One region of the Desulfomicrobium apsheronum genome, then DNA from elsewhere that is predicted to be linked to it. Evidence: riboswitches for the same ligand, from Rfam matches in the RefSeq annotation. Region 1 holds a riboswitch; the other holds the start of a gene.
The links. A riboswitch is a leader RNA that binds a small molecule or an ion and turns the genes downstream of it on or off. The one in region 1 is predicted to bind cobalamin.
Positions count from the first base shown of each region.

Region 2: it holds a riboswitch for cobalamin, as region 1 does, so the genes downstream of both, BMZ40_RS12420 (sirohydrochlorin cobaltochelatase) here and BMZ40_RS01820 (anaerobic ribonucleoside-triphosphate reductase activating protein) in region 1, are expected to answer to the same signal.

Region 1 covers NZ_FORX01000001.1:399,835-407,008, reverse strand. Annotated here, with positions in the region: gene BMZ40_RS01845 (ABC transporter substrate-binding protein) at 1-212, opposite strand, end outside; gene BMZ40_RS01840 (FlgO family outer membrane protein) at 302-874, opposite strand; gene BMZ40_RS01835 (hypothetical protein) at 983-1,702, shown strand; gene BMZ40_RS01830 (FlgO family outer membrane protein) at 1,702-2,457, shown strand; gene BMZ40_RS19420 (hypothetical protein) at 2,618-2,764, shown strand; gene BMZ40_RS01825 (ribonucleoside triphosphate reductase) at 2,846-4,906, opposite strand; gene BMZ40_RS01820 (anaerobic ribonucleoside-triphosphate reductase activating protein) at 4,940-5,578, opposite strand; cobalamin riboswitch at 5,644-5,799, opposite strand; gene BMZ40_RS01815 (MFS transporter) at 5,883-7,118, opposite strand; gene BMZ40_RS01810 (acyltransferase family protein) at 7,125-7,174, opposite strand, start outside.
Region 2 covers NZ_FORX01000013.1:51,926-59,099, forward strand. Annotated here, with positions in the region: gene BMZ40_RS12400 (TRAP transporter large permease) at 1-1,241, opposite strand, end outside; gene BMZ40_RS12405 (TRAP transporter small permease) at 1,238-1,723, opposite strand; gene BMZ40_RS12410 (TRAP transporter substrate-binding protein) at 1,802-2,806, opposite strand; gene BMZ40_RS12415 (TetR/AcrR family transcriptional regulator) at 2,859-3,455, opposite strand; cobalamin riboswitch at 3,587-3,764, shown strand; gene BMZ40_RS12420 (sirohydrochlorin cobaltochelatase) at 3,858-4,739, shown strand; gene BMZ40_RS12425 (FecCD family ABC transporter permease) at 4,744-5,751, shown strand; gene BMZ40_RS12430 (ABC transporter ATP-binding protein) at 5,748-6,533, shown strand; gene BMZ40_RS12435 (ABC transporter substrate-binding protein) at 6,526-7,174, shown strand, end outside.

The sequences.
Region 1 (7,174 bases):
TTCCCGTCCACGCCATCCCGTATGGCCGCGCCCGTCCCCTTGGCCAGGACCTTGACCTCGATCCCCGTGTCCTTTTTGAACTCCGGAAGCAGAATATCAAGCAGGCCGGAAGACTGCGTGCTGGTCGTGGTGGACATGCTCAGCACCTTGTCCTGGGCGAGCCCCACGCACGGCAAGATCAACAAAACAAACAACACCAAGAATTTCTTCATACTTCCTCCTATTAAGTGAAAAGCGACATATTGGATTCCCCATATGCCAAACAAGACACCAGGACAAGAAGGAAGGACCAGCTTATTCTTCAATCGAGACTGGTTTTGACGGAAGGCTGGACCGAGGCTCCGCCACCGCCGATTTTTTTCGGACGCACATACGGCAGGGTGAAATCCGAAGAGGCCAGCGCCACCCCGTCGCCCGTGCGCAACACTCTTGCGTTGACGTAAATTTGGCGTTCGATGATCGTATAGGTTCCGACCAGCACGGAATAGGCAGGCACATCGGTGTTGATCCGCGACACGTCCCGGGAGAGCGCGAGCACTCCGCCTTCGGGCAGCACCCGCAACTCGTCGGAACGCAACTGGACCTCCGTCACGGAATATCCGAGCTGACTCAACCGGGACGAAACCTGCTCCGAGAGGAGTCTCCCGAGATCATTGGTGTTTTCCACATTGGTGGAATCAACAAAGGATGCCGCAAGCATCGGATACCCCGCGACCCCGCTCCCGGAAAGCTGCCGATGAAGGTGATCGCCCGCCTTGTAGGACAAGGGGATGAGCGGCGGTGTCTTGGTACGCGAACCCACCTCGTAAAAGGGGGGCAGTTGCACGCAGCCGCCGATGAAAACGCAAAAAAGCAGGACATAGAGCTTGGACATTGCCGATCCTCCGGAGAAAAATGCCGACTGCCGAATGCAGAGCATGCCGCGTGCCAACATTTCCCCAAACGGCCTTAAGTTTTCCAGGCCGCAGCCGATAATCTGATCATGGAAAGAACCAAAATCAAGGACCACGCCATGCGCATCGCAGCCCTGCTCACACTGATAACTCTTGGCCTCGTGACCGGCTGCTCTTCGGTCAGTGTCAATTCCGGCCAATCCTCCCAACTGGTCACGGCTCAGGCGCCCATTTCAAGCGGCTACCTGCTCAGCACCCAGCCCAAGATGCAGGCCATGGCCCACTGGGACCTGCTGGCGGACAAGGTCGCGCGTAACAGCGGCAAGGCCCTTGAGCACTTCTTTCCCGAGCAGGATGTGCGCGTGTATGTCGCGCCTCTTGGCACGACGCCTTTCGCCAAGGCCTACAGGGAAGCGCTGCTGACCCATCTCATCGACTACGGCGTCCCGGTATCTTTTGCTCCGGAAGGAGCCGCCGTGCTTGAGGTCAATCTGGGCCTTGTCACGCACCGACGAGTCCTCGACAAAACGTCCAAGGGCTTGCGGCGTGCTCCGGATCCGGGCTTCAGGCAGGTCAAAGACAGTGCCGGGCGCTACGTACCCGTCCCGGAAATCGGGGAGGAGAGCGGTTATTTTGACGCACCTACTCCAGACTCGGAAGTCCAGATCAATTCGGCCCTCGTCCATCAGGGAGCCTATCTGTACCGAGACTCGAGCATTTTCTACGTCAGCAGCCCCGACTGGGCCCATTACCAGCCGCAGACGCCGCAGGGCGGCGTGGAACTCAAACGCTACTCCCTGGTGAACTGATGATCCGCCCAGCAATCTTCCTGGCCCTTCTCCTGTGTGCCTTTCCCATTTCAGGGCAGGCGCAGTGCGGAGCGTCGCGCATCGACATGCTCTGTGACTCCCTGGCTGCGGGGCTGGTCTCCAATCTGCAGGTCAGGCTGGACCGCTCCGGGTTGATCATGACCGCCCCCTTCGCCGACCTGCATGACGTCAAGAGCACTTCCCCATTGGGCCGGATTCTGGCCGAAGAACTGGGCAACGCGCTCACCCGTCATGGATACCGTCTGGCGGACACCCGCGTGTTCATGCCGTCGCCCTATTCGCTGAAGGAACAGGGCGAGACGGCCCTTTCAGCGGAACCCGATCAGGCCGGAGCCACGGCCGGACTGCACACCATTCTGACAGGCACCTATGCGCTGGCCGATGGAGGCTTGCGCATCTCAGCTCGCCTGGTTCAGCCCACGGATCACGCCGTTCTTGCCACCGCCAGTTGCCGCTTGCGTTTGTCGGAAGAAGTCCGAAGCCTGCTTGCGACCGCCGAGCCCACGCCCGCCGCTTTGGCCCAGCCCACCGTGCTCCTGAACCTCAAGACAAAGGCCGACGCCAAACGCGTACAGCATGCCCTTGCCGCCCAGGGACTCTACAGAGGCAAAATCGACGGCATCTGGGGCAGAAGATCCAAGGCCGCCCTGGCAAGCTTCCGCGCCTCCCTGGCCATGCCGGCCACTGCTGAATGGGATTCGGCCACCCAGGCCGCCCTGCTGCCCACCTCCTGACCCCGCGCCAGGGCCTGCTCCAGGCCCTGCCAAAAAATCAATCCTCAAAAATATAATCGTCAGTATTTCACTTGACGAACAGACTTTTCGCGCCTAGCTAGCTGTCGTTTCAAAACGAAGTTCGTAAAATTTACCATATTTCCGAATACAGAGGTACGCCATGCGTGAAATCACATTGTTTTTGCATTCCCAAAAAATCCAGCGCCCGAAGCCGATCATCTCCACCGCGATCATGAGCCTGGCTGGCCGGCTGCGCTCGGCGCTCGGCGTTCTGAACGGGCTGCGCAGATCTGCGCTCGGAAAATAAGACCACCCACGCCCTGAAATAACAAAAAAACGGCCGGATTGCATCGCAGTCCGGCCGTTTTGGCGTTGAAACCTCTCCCCTCTATTGCCCGAAGCAGGAGGTCTGGGAGTATTCCACTCGATCCTTGTACTCCGCCTGTTTCCCGCGATTCCACATCTTGACCGGCCGGTAGTAGCCCACCACGCGGGTGTACACTTCCGTTTCCTGGCCGCAATGCGGGCAGGTGATCTGCTCTCCTGTCAGATAGCCGTGATCCTTGCAGATCGAAAAGGTCGGCGTGATGGACACGTAGGGAATCTTGGTCTCGGTCAGGGCGCGCACCAGAAAACTCTTCAGGGCCTTCGTGTCCGGCACAGATTCGCCCAGGAAGCTGTGGAAAACGGTGCCGCCGGTGTACATGGGCTGCAGCCGATTCTGGTGCTCCAGGGCAGAAAAGATATCCGTGGTGTGCCCAACAGGAAGCAGGGTCGAGTTGGTATAGTAGGGCACTCCGTTTCCGGAGGCCTGGATGTCCGCATAAAGCTTCTTGTCGATCTTGGCCAAACGGTAACTGGTCCCTTCCGCCGGAGTGGCTTCGAGGTTGTAGAGGCTGCCCGTCTCCTCCTGAAAGCGCACCGTGATCTCCCGCAGATGTTCGAGGGTGCGGATCATGAGTCGTGTCCCGGCCTCGGTGTCGATGCCCTTGCCGAGCAGATTCATACAGGCTTCGTGACCGCCCAGAATGCCGATGGTGCTGAAATGGCTGCGGAAGCCGTTTTTGAGATAGCGGCTGGAAAAGGGGAACATGCCCTTGTCCATGTTGTCGGTGACCATCTTGCGCTTGAACTCAAGGGAATCCTTGGCCAGGGAGGCATACTCGCCCACCAGGTCCAGAAAATCTTCCTCGCCCTGGGCCAGATAGGCCAACTTGGGCAGATTGAGCGTCACGACACCTATGGACCCCGTCAGATCCCCCGCGCCAAAAAGACCGCCGGTACGCTTGCGCAGCTCGCGCAGGTCCATCTGCAGACGGCAGCACATGGAACGGACGTCCTCGGGCTTCAGGTCGGAGTTGATGAAGTTCTGGAAATACGGAACGCCGTACTTGGCCGTGAGCTTCAGCAACAGCTCGCCAACCTCGGTCTCCCAGGGAAAGTCCGGGGTGATGTTGTAGGTTGGGATGGGGAAGGAAAAAATCCGCCCATGATAATCGCCGACCAGCATGACCTCAAGGAAGGCCCGATTGATCATCTCCATCTCGGCTGCGTACTCGCCGTAGGTGCTGTCCTGAAGTTTGCCGCCGATGATGACTGCCTCAGAGGCGATGTGCGCGGGCGGAGCCAGGTCGAAGGTCAGGTTTGTGAACGGGCTCTGCCCGCCCCAGCGCGAGGTCGTGTTCAGGTTGAACACGAACTTCTGCATGGCCTGCTTGACCTCTTCGTAGGTCATGCTGTCATGACGGACCAGTGGAGCCAGATACGTGTCCACGTTGTTGAAGGCCTGTGCGCCGGCCCACTCGTTCTGAAGCGTGCCCAGAAAATTGACCATCTGTCCAAGGGCCGCGTCAAAATGCTTGGGCGGGCCAGAGGAACAGCGTCCTTCAAGATTGAACCCCTCAAGCAACAGATCGCGCAGGGACCAACCGGCGCAGTATCCGGCCAGACCAAAAGAAAGATCGTGGATGTGGAAATAGCCGTGCTCGTGGGCCTGCCGGACTTCCTCGGGATATTTCTCCAGGGAATAGCGGGCCTGCACGGATCCGGACAGATGCAGCATCAGGCCCTGAAAGGAATGCGCCATGTTGGCGTTCTCGCTGACACGCCAGTCGGACTTATCCAGGTAGCTGTCGATGGTCTCGGTCACGTCCAGGAAGGTTTCGGTCTGGCTGCGAATCGCCCGGCGCTTTTCGCGATACACGATATAGCGCCTTGCGACCTGATAAAGCCTGGACTCCATGAGCACCTGCTCGACGGTGTCCTGAACCAGCTCTTGCTCGGGCATGGCCTCGGACTCAAGCTTGGACTCGACCTTGCCGGCCAGACGTTTGGCCAGGATGGGATCCTTGATGCCGCTGGCGTTGAGGGATTTCAAAATTGCCTGGGCTATCCGGTCCACGGACCAGGATTCTACACGGCCATCACGTTTCACAATCTGCTGAGGCATGAATACTCCAATAAAGTTCGGTCGAATTGAAAATCAGGAAAAATCGTCATCGCTTCGGGGATGCACAAATTCCTGGAAAAGCAAAGGCAGGCCTTGCGGCATCTGGGCCTGGGTCGTCTCCAGATCCTCGGGAGTCAGGCTCGGCACCTTGGTGCAGCGAAAATAGACGCGTCCGGGATACGCACGGGCCAGTCCGAAAACCTCCTCCAGCGCGTCGCGGGCCGCATCGGCCGCCAGAGCCTGCCCGGTCAGCTCCGGATACATGAACCAGGGACCCTTGACGTCAACGGCCACGGCCTGGACAAGCCCTGCCGCTAGCACGCGCTCCAGGACATCCGGCGCGGAGCCGTTGGAATCAAGCTTGACCGGCAGGCCGGTCGAGGAAAGATCCGCAAGCAGCCCGTCCAGATCCGCCAGACAGGTCGGCTCTCCACCGGACAGGGTGATCCCGTCCAGCCAGCGCTTGCGGCGGCGCAGGTCGGACAGAACAACTTCCCGGTCAAGGCTGGGCAACAAGGTCCATTTCCAGGCCAGGGATGCGTTGTGGCAGGTCGGGCAGCGCAAATTGCAGCCGCCGGCAAAAAGCACGCACGTGATTTTGCCCGGCCAGTCGCAGAGACTCACCGGCACCATGCCACGCACGCGTTCCCATGAAGGAATCGTGTCAGTCATGTTCGCTCGAAGTTGTGATGACGTTTTTCTGAACAACTCAACGCCCTGCATCCGCGTGCAGAGGGTTAAGAGAATTGCTTCAGGCAGGTTTTCTGGCTTGCCCCCGCACGCGGCGTCTCCCTTTGCGGGATCGGCCTTTAACGCGCGAAATCGGGATTACAGTGGCGGGACCGCCCCGGACTCGCACCGGGTTCCCTTGCTCCTGAAGTAGTTTCGCAGAACAGGTCGAGTATTAGGACATCGAGACAACGGGATCAACCAAAACCTTTTCCACAGGGGCGTCTTTACCGTGTGGAAGAAGAATTCAGGTCAATGAATGCGAACGGTTATGGCGCAAAAAATTCAGCCCTGCCATGGGAAGAGTCAGCGCGAAAAATATGGCCAGCACAAGGAAGGTCGTGGACAGACCGTGGCTGTCGGCAAGCAAACCCACCAGCGGACCGGTGATCACGAACCCGGTGCGGAAGGCCAGGCTGTGCAGCGACAGGATGCTGGCCCTGTTCGCCCGGCTGCTCAAGGCCTGCAAGCGCGAGCGCATGAGCGGGCCTTGCAGCCCGCGCATGGCCGTAAGCAGATAATAGAACAAAAAACCTCCCACGGCCGTGACGGTTCCAAGTCCAAGATACGCCACGACGATCAGCACGAAGAAAAGCGCCTGCATGCCGGCCGCGCCCAGCTTGCCCTCGACCCGATGGCTGTTTGCGGCAGCCAGGGCCACAACCAGATTGGCCCCGGCCCAGGCCGGTCCGAACCAGGTCACGGGAACCAGGCATTCCTGCATATAGGGCTGAATGAGCCAAACCATATAGAAGGAAGCCAGCCCCAGAAGCATGCCGTTCATGATGGTCGCCCGGATGGCCGAGCTTTCCCGGAAGGCGAATCTGCAAACCCGCAACGCTTCGGCCAGATGCGATACCACCGGCCCGCCGCTTTCCGCCTTGGGTTCTTTCAAGGTCAGGCACAATCCCAGAGCCAGGGTCCAGATCCCGATCTGAGCCACGAAGGGCAACAGCGGCCAGTGCGCGTACATGAGTCCGGCAAAGAGCGCGCCCGCAGCCTCTCCTCCTTGAGCCCATCCGACCATGCGCCCGTCGCAGCGGGTGTAGAGGTCCACCCGGTCCTTGGCGCGCAAGGTCTCGAAAAGCAGCGCCGTGTCCGATCCGCTGATGAAGGCGTAAGAGACGCCCAGCAGCAACTCGGCGACAAGCACTCCCCAGAAGGTCCCCGCGGCCAGATACCAGCCCCAGCCGATAATGCCGAAGACGCAGGCCGTGATCAGCGCCCAACGATAACCCAGGCGGTCGCTGACGTACCCGGACGGATACTCCATGATCACGCTGGCCAGGGAGAAAAACACCTGAAGGGTCAGAATTTCGGTCAGGGTCAGGCCGATCTCGTCCTTCCAGAACAGGGTGATGATGGCCATGGGGAAAAGGGTCATCTTCAGTGCCGCGAAGACGTTGAGGGTCAGCAGCGTTCGCCGTAGTCCGTCCTCGCTGGCCTGCCCGCGACCGTTCCCCGTCCTGGCACGCAAGAGCACGGGCCGCTACTCCCTGATCAGCGGGCCAAAGAACCGACCCGCCGCACGAGGCTTGC
Region 2 (7,174 bases), on a different contig from region 1:
GCCACCAGGAAGGGATAGATGCCGCGAAAAATGGATTCCAGGCTGATGTTCTGTTTCATGGCCGTGGTCACGCCGTAGACCACGTAGACGTTGATGCCCACGGGCGGCGTGATGACCCCCATTTCCGTGACCAGCACGATGATGACCCCGAACCAGATGGGATCGTAGCCAAGGTTCATGACCACTGGATAGAAGACCGGGACGGTCAGCATGATCATGGCCAGGGAGTCCATGAAGCATCCGCCGAGAAAATAGATGAACACGATGATGGCCATGACCGCCAGCGCGGGAATTTCAAGACCGCCGATGTAGCTCGCCGTGGTGAAGGGGATGCGGGTCACGGCCAGGAATTTCCCGAAAACCACGGCTCCGGCAACCAGGAAAAGAATCATGCACGAGGTGCGCAAAGTCTCTTCCAGGGACTTGAAAATCAGCCGCACGTTCAGCTGACGCCGTACCAGTCCCAGCACCAACACGCTAAAAGCGCCCACGGACGCAGCTTCGGTGGGGGTGAACCAGCCCTTGAAAAGCCCGGCCAGGACAACGGCGAAAATGATGATCGTATCGATGAGACCGGTCAATGATTTGATTCGTCTGCGCCATGAAAAGTGCTCGGCTGCGGGCCCGAAATCAGGATGGCGGCGGCACGTGATCCAAATCGCACACAGAAACAGCCCAGTCAGTATGAAGGCAGGCAGGATGCCGGCGACGAAAAGCCGTCCGATGGATTGTTCCGTGAGCACGCCGTAAATGATCAGCACCACGCTCGGCGGCATGATCATTCCAAGCCCACCACCCGCAGCCACCGCTCCCGCCGCCAGGCGATCGCGATACCCAAAACGCTTCATTTCCGGGATGGCCACAGTGGCCATGGTCGCGGCCGTGGCCGGACTGGATCCGCAAACTGCGCCAAAGGCGGTGCAGGCCGAAACCGTGGCCATGGCCAGTCCGCCTCGGATGTGTCCGAAAAAATGGTAGGTAGTCGTGAAAAGACGCCTGCTTATGCCTGCGTTGAAGGCCAGTTGCCCCATGAGAATGAAAAGGGGAATGGTCGTCAGGTCGTAGGAGACAAAAACCTCGTACATGCTGCGGCTGAGCATGTTCAACCCGCCCTGAACGGAAGTCAGCACGGAAAATCCCACAAAGCCGACCACACCCATGACAAAAGCCACGGGCATGCGCGTGGCGAAAAGCAGGAGCATGATCGCTATGCCCAAAAATCCGATTCCGGCCGGGCTCATGAGTTTCTCCTTTGCAGCACGAATTGCAGAAGGTCGACGAACATGGTCAGGGTTGCCACGGCGAAGCATGCGCCAAGCGCGTACAGGAAGAGATACTCGGGCAAACCCAGATTCATGGAAACCTCACCGGAAAGATGTTTGTCCCGGGCATACGCCAACATCATAACCGTAACTGTGGCGAAAAAAATGACGGACAGGGTTTCGCGGAACAGTTTGAGCCGACGGCGCACCTTGGTGGACATGAGCTGCACGAAGACCTCCACCCCGATGTGCGAGCGATGTGAATGCGCGTACGGCAGGGAGAGCCCCAACGCCAGAACGGCCAGAAAGGTGACGATCTCCTCGGAGCCGAAAATGGGGCTGCGATTCAACCTGCCTGTAATATCGGCCACGGTCAGCAGCGCCATTCCCAGAAGACACAGGCATCCGCCGATGCGCATCACGCTTCCGATACGTGCCAGAATTTTTTCAACGATCTCCACAAGCATTCTCCAGACTACATGACGCAGGGGCAGGAGCCTTGCGGCTCGTGCCCCTGCAACACCTTGATATTTTGAAGACTATTTCAAGTTGGCGCGCATGAAATCAAGCACGGCCTTGCCGTCCGCTCCGGCCTTGGCGCATTCGGCCTCGTATTCACCGAAGATGGGCTCCATGGCCTTGGTCCAGCGTTCGGCCTCGGCCGGTTCCAGGGTGACCACGGCGTTGCCCTCCTGGGCCAGGAAAAATTCCAGGCCTTCCTTGTCGCTGTCATCCCAGGCTTTTCCGTGCCTTGGAATCCAGTCCTGGCTGACCTCGGTCATCGCTTTTTGCACCTCGGGGGAGAGTGAAACCCAGACATCCTTGTTGATGACCACAAAAAAAGTGGTCGTGTAGGCCACGGCGGTGGTGTCCGTTAAATAGTCGACGACTTCGCCCATCTTCCAGCCCTTGTTGGTCTCGACGGGATAGATTCCACCATTGACGACGCCCTTCTGGATGGACTGGTAGGAGTCGGGCATGGACATGGCCACCGGATTGCCGCCCAGGGCGGAGATGACGCTTGCGCTGTTGCCGGTGGCGCGGATCTTCATGCCCTTCAGCTCTTCCATGGAGATCACGGCCTTGCCGGCGGTATGCAATTTGCCCGGTCCATGCGCATGAAAATAAAGGACATGCACGTCGTCGAATTCCTTGGGCTTGAACTGGTCGTACACTGCGTTGGCCAGCGCCGTGGCTTGCACGCCGGTCGTGTAGCCCATGGGCAGATCCACTCCGGACAGGACCGGGAAACGCCCCTTGGTGTAACCGAGGGCGGACAGACCGATATCCGAGATGCGCTGCACCACGCCGTCATAGCAATCCTTGGGCTTGGTCAGGGTGCCTGCCGGATAGTAGTCGATGACGACCTGACCGTTCGAGCGGGCCTCGACCTCGCGGCACCACTCCTCGGCCAGAATCGACTGGATGTGGGTCGGCGGGAAGAAGTTGCTGTAGGACAGCTTGGCGGGTCCCGCGGCGATGGCCTGCGCCGAAAATCCCAGAACGACGAAAGCCAGGGTCGCGACTCGTAAGAACAGCCTCATGACAATAATCCTCCGTGTGAAAAGTAAGACCGCGCACCATGCGCGAGCCTGATTATTCCTGGGTATCCAGGGCGTTGGCCAGAGCGAGTTTCATGGCTGCCCGGCGAAAATCCTTGCGGTCGATGGTCCCCGTCCCGAGCAGGGAATGGATCAGAAATCCCTCGAACAGGGCCGTGTTCAGGGCGCCGATCTTGCGCGCCGGATAACCGCTGCGCACATACGGCGCGACAATGTCATCAAAAATTTCGTTGGAGAGACGATACAGGGACTGGTTGAGCTGCGCGCGCAGATCCTCGTTGCGGGAGGCATGGATGGTGAATTCGAGAAAGATCGAACTCCAGTTGCGGTCATCGATCATGGTCACCAGAAAATCGAGGATACGGTCCATGACCTCTTCAAGGCTGCGCGCATCCTGCAACGCGGCATCGCGCATGGCGCGGTAGGACTGCATCTTGATGGCGATGATGGCCAGCATGATCTCGTCCTTGCTTTGCCAGTGCCGATAGAAATTACCCTTGGCATAGCCTGCGTCCGAAGTGATCTCGGCCACAGTGGTAGCGACAAAGCCCTTGGCGGCGAAAAGTTTTTCCGCCGAATCGAGCAGCTCGCGCTGGGTCTGGAGTGATTTTTCCTGCTGTTTTCTGGCCACTAGGCTTCCTTTTTTGGACAATGGTCATAAAGTGACCCAAAGTCATTTTGTGACCAAGTATTCTTGTAGCCCGAATCTGTCAAGCGCCCACCACCGAGGAGGATTTCTTGACAGCCCCCTGGGCCCCGACTAGCGTCTTTTCCACTTCGGATACCTTAGGGTGTAAAAGGGAATCCCGTGCAAATCGGGAGCGGACCCGCCGCCGTAAGTTTCAAAAGCCATCCTCCACGCTGTCCACTGGGATCAATCCTGGGAAGGACGAGGATTGGTGAAACGAGCCGGAAGACCTGTCCGAGGTCCAACCACAGTTTGTGCTGCCTGCAACGGGGGATTTTTGCGGGCCGCGCCCTTGGACGTCAGTCCTTTTCTCTTCTCACTGCCCCCGCCAAACCTGGAGGTCTCATGTTCAAAGCCTCGCATGTTTGCGGACTCTTTCTGTTCATTTTTCTGCTCGCCCTGTGCGGCCCGGCCCTGGCCGGACACAGGGAGCGGCCGCCCAAAAAGGGAATCCTGCTGGTGGCCTTCGGCACGACCGTGCCCGAAGCGCGCAGCGCCCTGGATCACCTCGGAGAGAAAGCGCGGCTGCGCTTTCCCGGCATTGAAATCCGCTGGGCCTATTCTTCGCGCATCGTGCGCGAGAAACTTGCCGCCCAGGGTCAGGACTTCGATTCTCCGGCCATGGCCCTGGCGCGGATGATGGACGACGGCTTCACGCACGTGGCGGTACAGTCCCTGCACACCATCCCGGGAGAGGAATTCCACGGCCTGCAACGCACGGTACAGGCTTTTTCCGGCCTGCCCAAGGGCATGGACAGCGTGGTCCTGGGCCTGCCGCTGCTGGCCGAACCCGCCGACGTCGAAGCCTGCGCCTCGGCCATCATGGCCAGTCTCCCGGCGGAACGAAACGCGGGCGAAGCCGTCGTCCTGCTGGGCCACGGCACCCACCACCCGGCAAACATCTATTATCCAGGCCTCCAGTACTCCCTGAACCGACACGACCCGCTGGTCCTGATCGGCACCGTCGAAGGCACGCCGTCCCTGGACGACGTGCGGCAGGTTCTGAAAGACCGCAAGATCTCAACTGTCTATCTTGCGCCCTTCATGGCCGTGGCTGGGGACCATGCACTGAACGACATGGCCGGAGACGAGGAAGACTCCTGGAAATCCGTGCTCACCTCCGACGGCCTGACCTGCATTCCGGTCCTGCGCGGAACGGCCCAGATCCCGGCCTTCGTCGACATCTGGCTGGACCATCTACAGGCGGCGCTGGAGCGCCTGCCCTAGCCCCATGAACGACAGGCGACACACAAGGGCATGGCTGGCCATGGCGGCGGCCGTGCCCCTTTCCATCTATGCAGCCCTTTTTTTCGGGTCCTACCCCCTGCCCGCCGAGGCCATCCACAACGCCCTCGCGGCCATGCTCCATGGCCAGATCGAGAGTCAGGAACTGGTCATCGTGCGCGACATCCGTCTGGGCCGCATCCTGCTTTCGTTCCTGACCGGCGCTGCATTGGCCGTATCCGGCGGCGTTTTCCAGGGCCTGCTGCGCAACCCTCTGGCCGACCCGTTCACCCTCGGGATATCCAGCGGCGCGGCCTGCGGCGCGGCCCTGGCTCTGGGCATGGGATGGACCGTGGCGGGGCTTTCGACCCTCCCGCTGGCCGCGCTTGGCGGAGCGTTCGCGGCCATGACCCTGGTCCTGGCCATGAGCAGACTGGCCGGAGACTTCTCCCGCGAGAGCCTTGTTCTGGGTGGGATCGTCGTCTCCACTTTTCTCGGCGCAGCCATCGCCCTCATCAAGTCATTGAACGAAGAGTCGGTGGCGGCCATCGTGTTCTGGATCATGGGCAGCTTCCAGGGGCGGGGGTTCGAGCACGTGGGGCTCATGCTGCCGTACATGATCGCAGGCTCCGCCCTGGTCCTTTTTCTGGCCCGGGAGCTCGACATCCTGGGCCTCGGGTCCGAGCAGGCGGCACAGGTCGGCGTGTCCGTGGGACGGGCGCGCATCGGCCTGCTCATCGGTGCCGGAATGCTGACCGCCGCGGCAGTCAGCGTCTCCGGCATCATCGGCTTCGTCGGCCTTGTGGTGCCCCATCTGGTGCGCATGCTCATCGGACCGGACTCAAGGCCCCTGCTTCTTTTTTCGGCCCTGGGCGGAGGAATCCTGCTGCTCTGGTCCGACGTTCTGGCCCGCACCATTCTCTCCCACGGAGCGGAATTGCCCGTGGGCGTGGTCACAGCCCTGTTCGGAGGCCCCTTCTTCTGCCTGATCATGGCCAGGGGACGCAGGCCGTGAGCACACCAATGATCGACATCCGGAACCTGAGCGCAGGCTACAAGGGACAACCCGTGCTGCGCGGCATCTCCCTTAACGTCGGGGAAGGCGAGTTCACGGGCATTCTCGGTCCCAACGGCAGCGGCAAGACGACCCTCATCCGCGCCCTGTCCGGAGTCCTGCCTTACGCTTCCGGCAGCATCCACATCGCGGGCCATGACGTACGTGCCCTTTCGGCCAAGGCCCGGGCCCGGCATTGCGCCACCGTGGCCCAGAAAAACCCGGGACTTTCCGGGGTGCGCGCCATGTCACTGGTGCTCATGGGGCGCTACCCTCATATTTCATTCCTTGGCGGCTACTCCAGGCACGACTACCTGCGCGTGCAGGCGGCCATGGAGGAGACAAGCTGTCTCGATCTTGCCGAGCGCAGCACCGAAGCGCTCTCCGGCGGAGAGCTGCAGCGAGTCATCACGGCCAAGGCCCTGGCCCAGGACACCAGACTCCTGCTGCTGGACGAGGCCGCGTCCAACCTCGACGTGGCCCGGACCATGGATCTCTACGAGCTGCTGCGAATCAAAAATGCCGCCGGACTGACAATCCTGACCGTGGCCCACGACCTGAATCTTGCCGCCCTCTATTGCCAGCGACTGGTCTTTCTGAAAAACGGTTCCGTCGCGGCCGATGGACCGACCCGCGAAATTTTCACGGCCCAAACCTTGAGTGACATATATGAAACACCCCTCGCCGTGGCGGAGCATCCCCTCACCGGGACTCCCCAAGCTTATCTGGTGCCTCGTGCTTAACCTTTTCCTGTTTCAGGCGGCAGCGGGCGCAACCTCCCTGGACGGGATCTCCGTCATGGACGATGAAGGCCGCCGGATACGCCTCGATGCGCCCGCGACCCGGATCATCGCCCTCTACGGCGCGTTCAACGAGATCCTGGCCGACATGGGCCGCGAAAACCTGCTCATCGCCCGCACCGCCAGTGACGACCTGCCCCCGTCCATCGCCGGCAAGCCGTCCATCGGAACACATTTGCGGCCCAACGCGGAGCTGATCATCGGCCTTGCGCCGGATCTTGTCCTGCAGCTCGGCGGCCGGGGCGAGGCCATGGAGCCGGTGCGCTTTCTGGAAAAACGGGGCCTCAAGGTCGCGGTCTTCGATCTTGAGAATTTCGACCAGCTATTTTCCGTCATGGAGCGCCTCGGCACTCTGACCGCGAGCACGGATCAGGCCACGGAACGCATCCACTTCATGCGCTCGGAACTTGCGCGCATCGAAGCCCAAAACCGCCCACCCCGACCTAAAATCTTCTTCGAGGCTCGCTACCCCACGCTCCTGGCGGCAGGACAGGGCTCCATGGCGTCGGAGATAATTTTCAAGGCCGGCGGGGAAAACTGCGTCGCCGCCCCGGACAAGCTCGTGCGCCTGGGTGAAGAGGAGC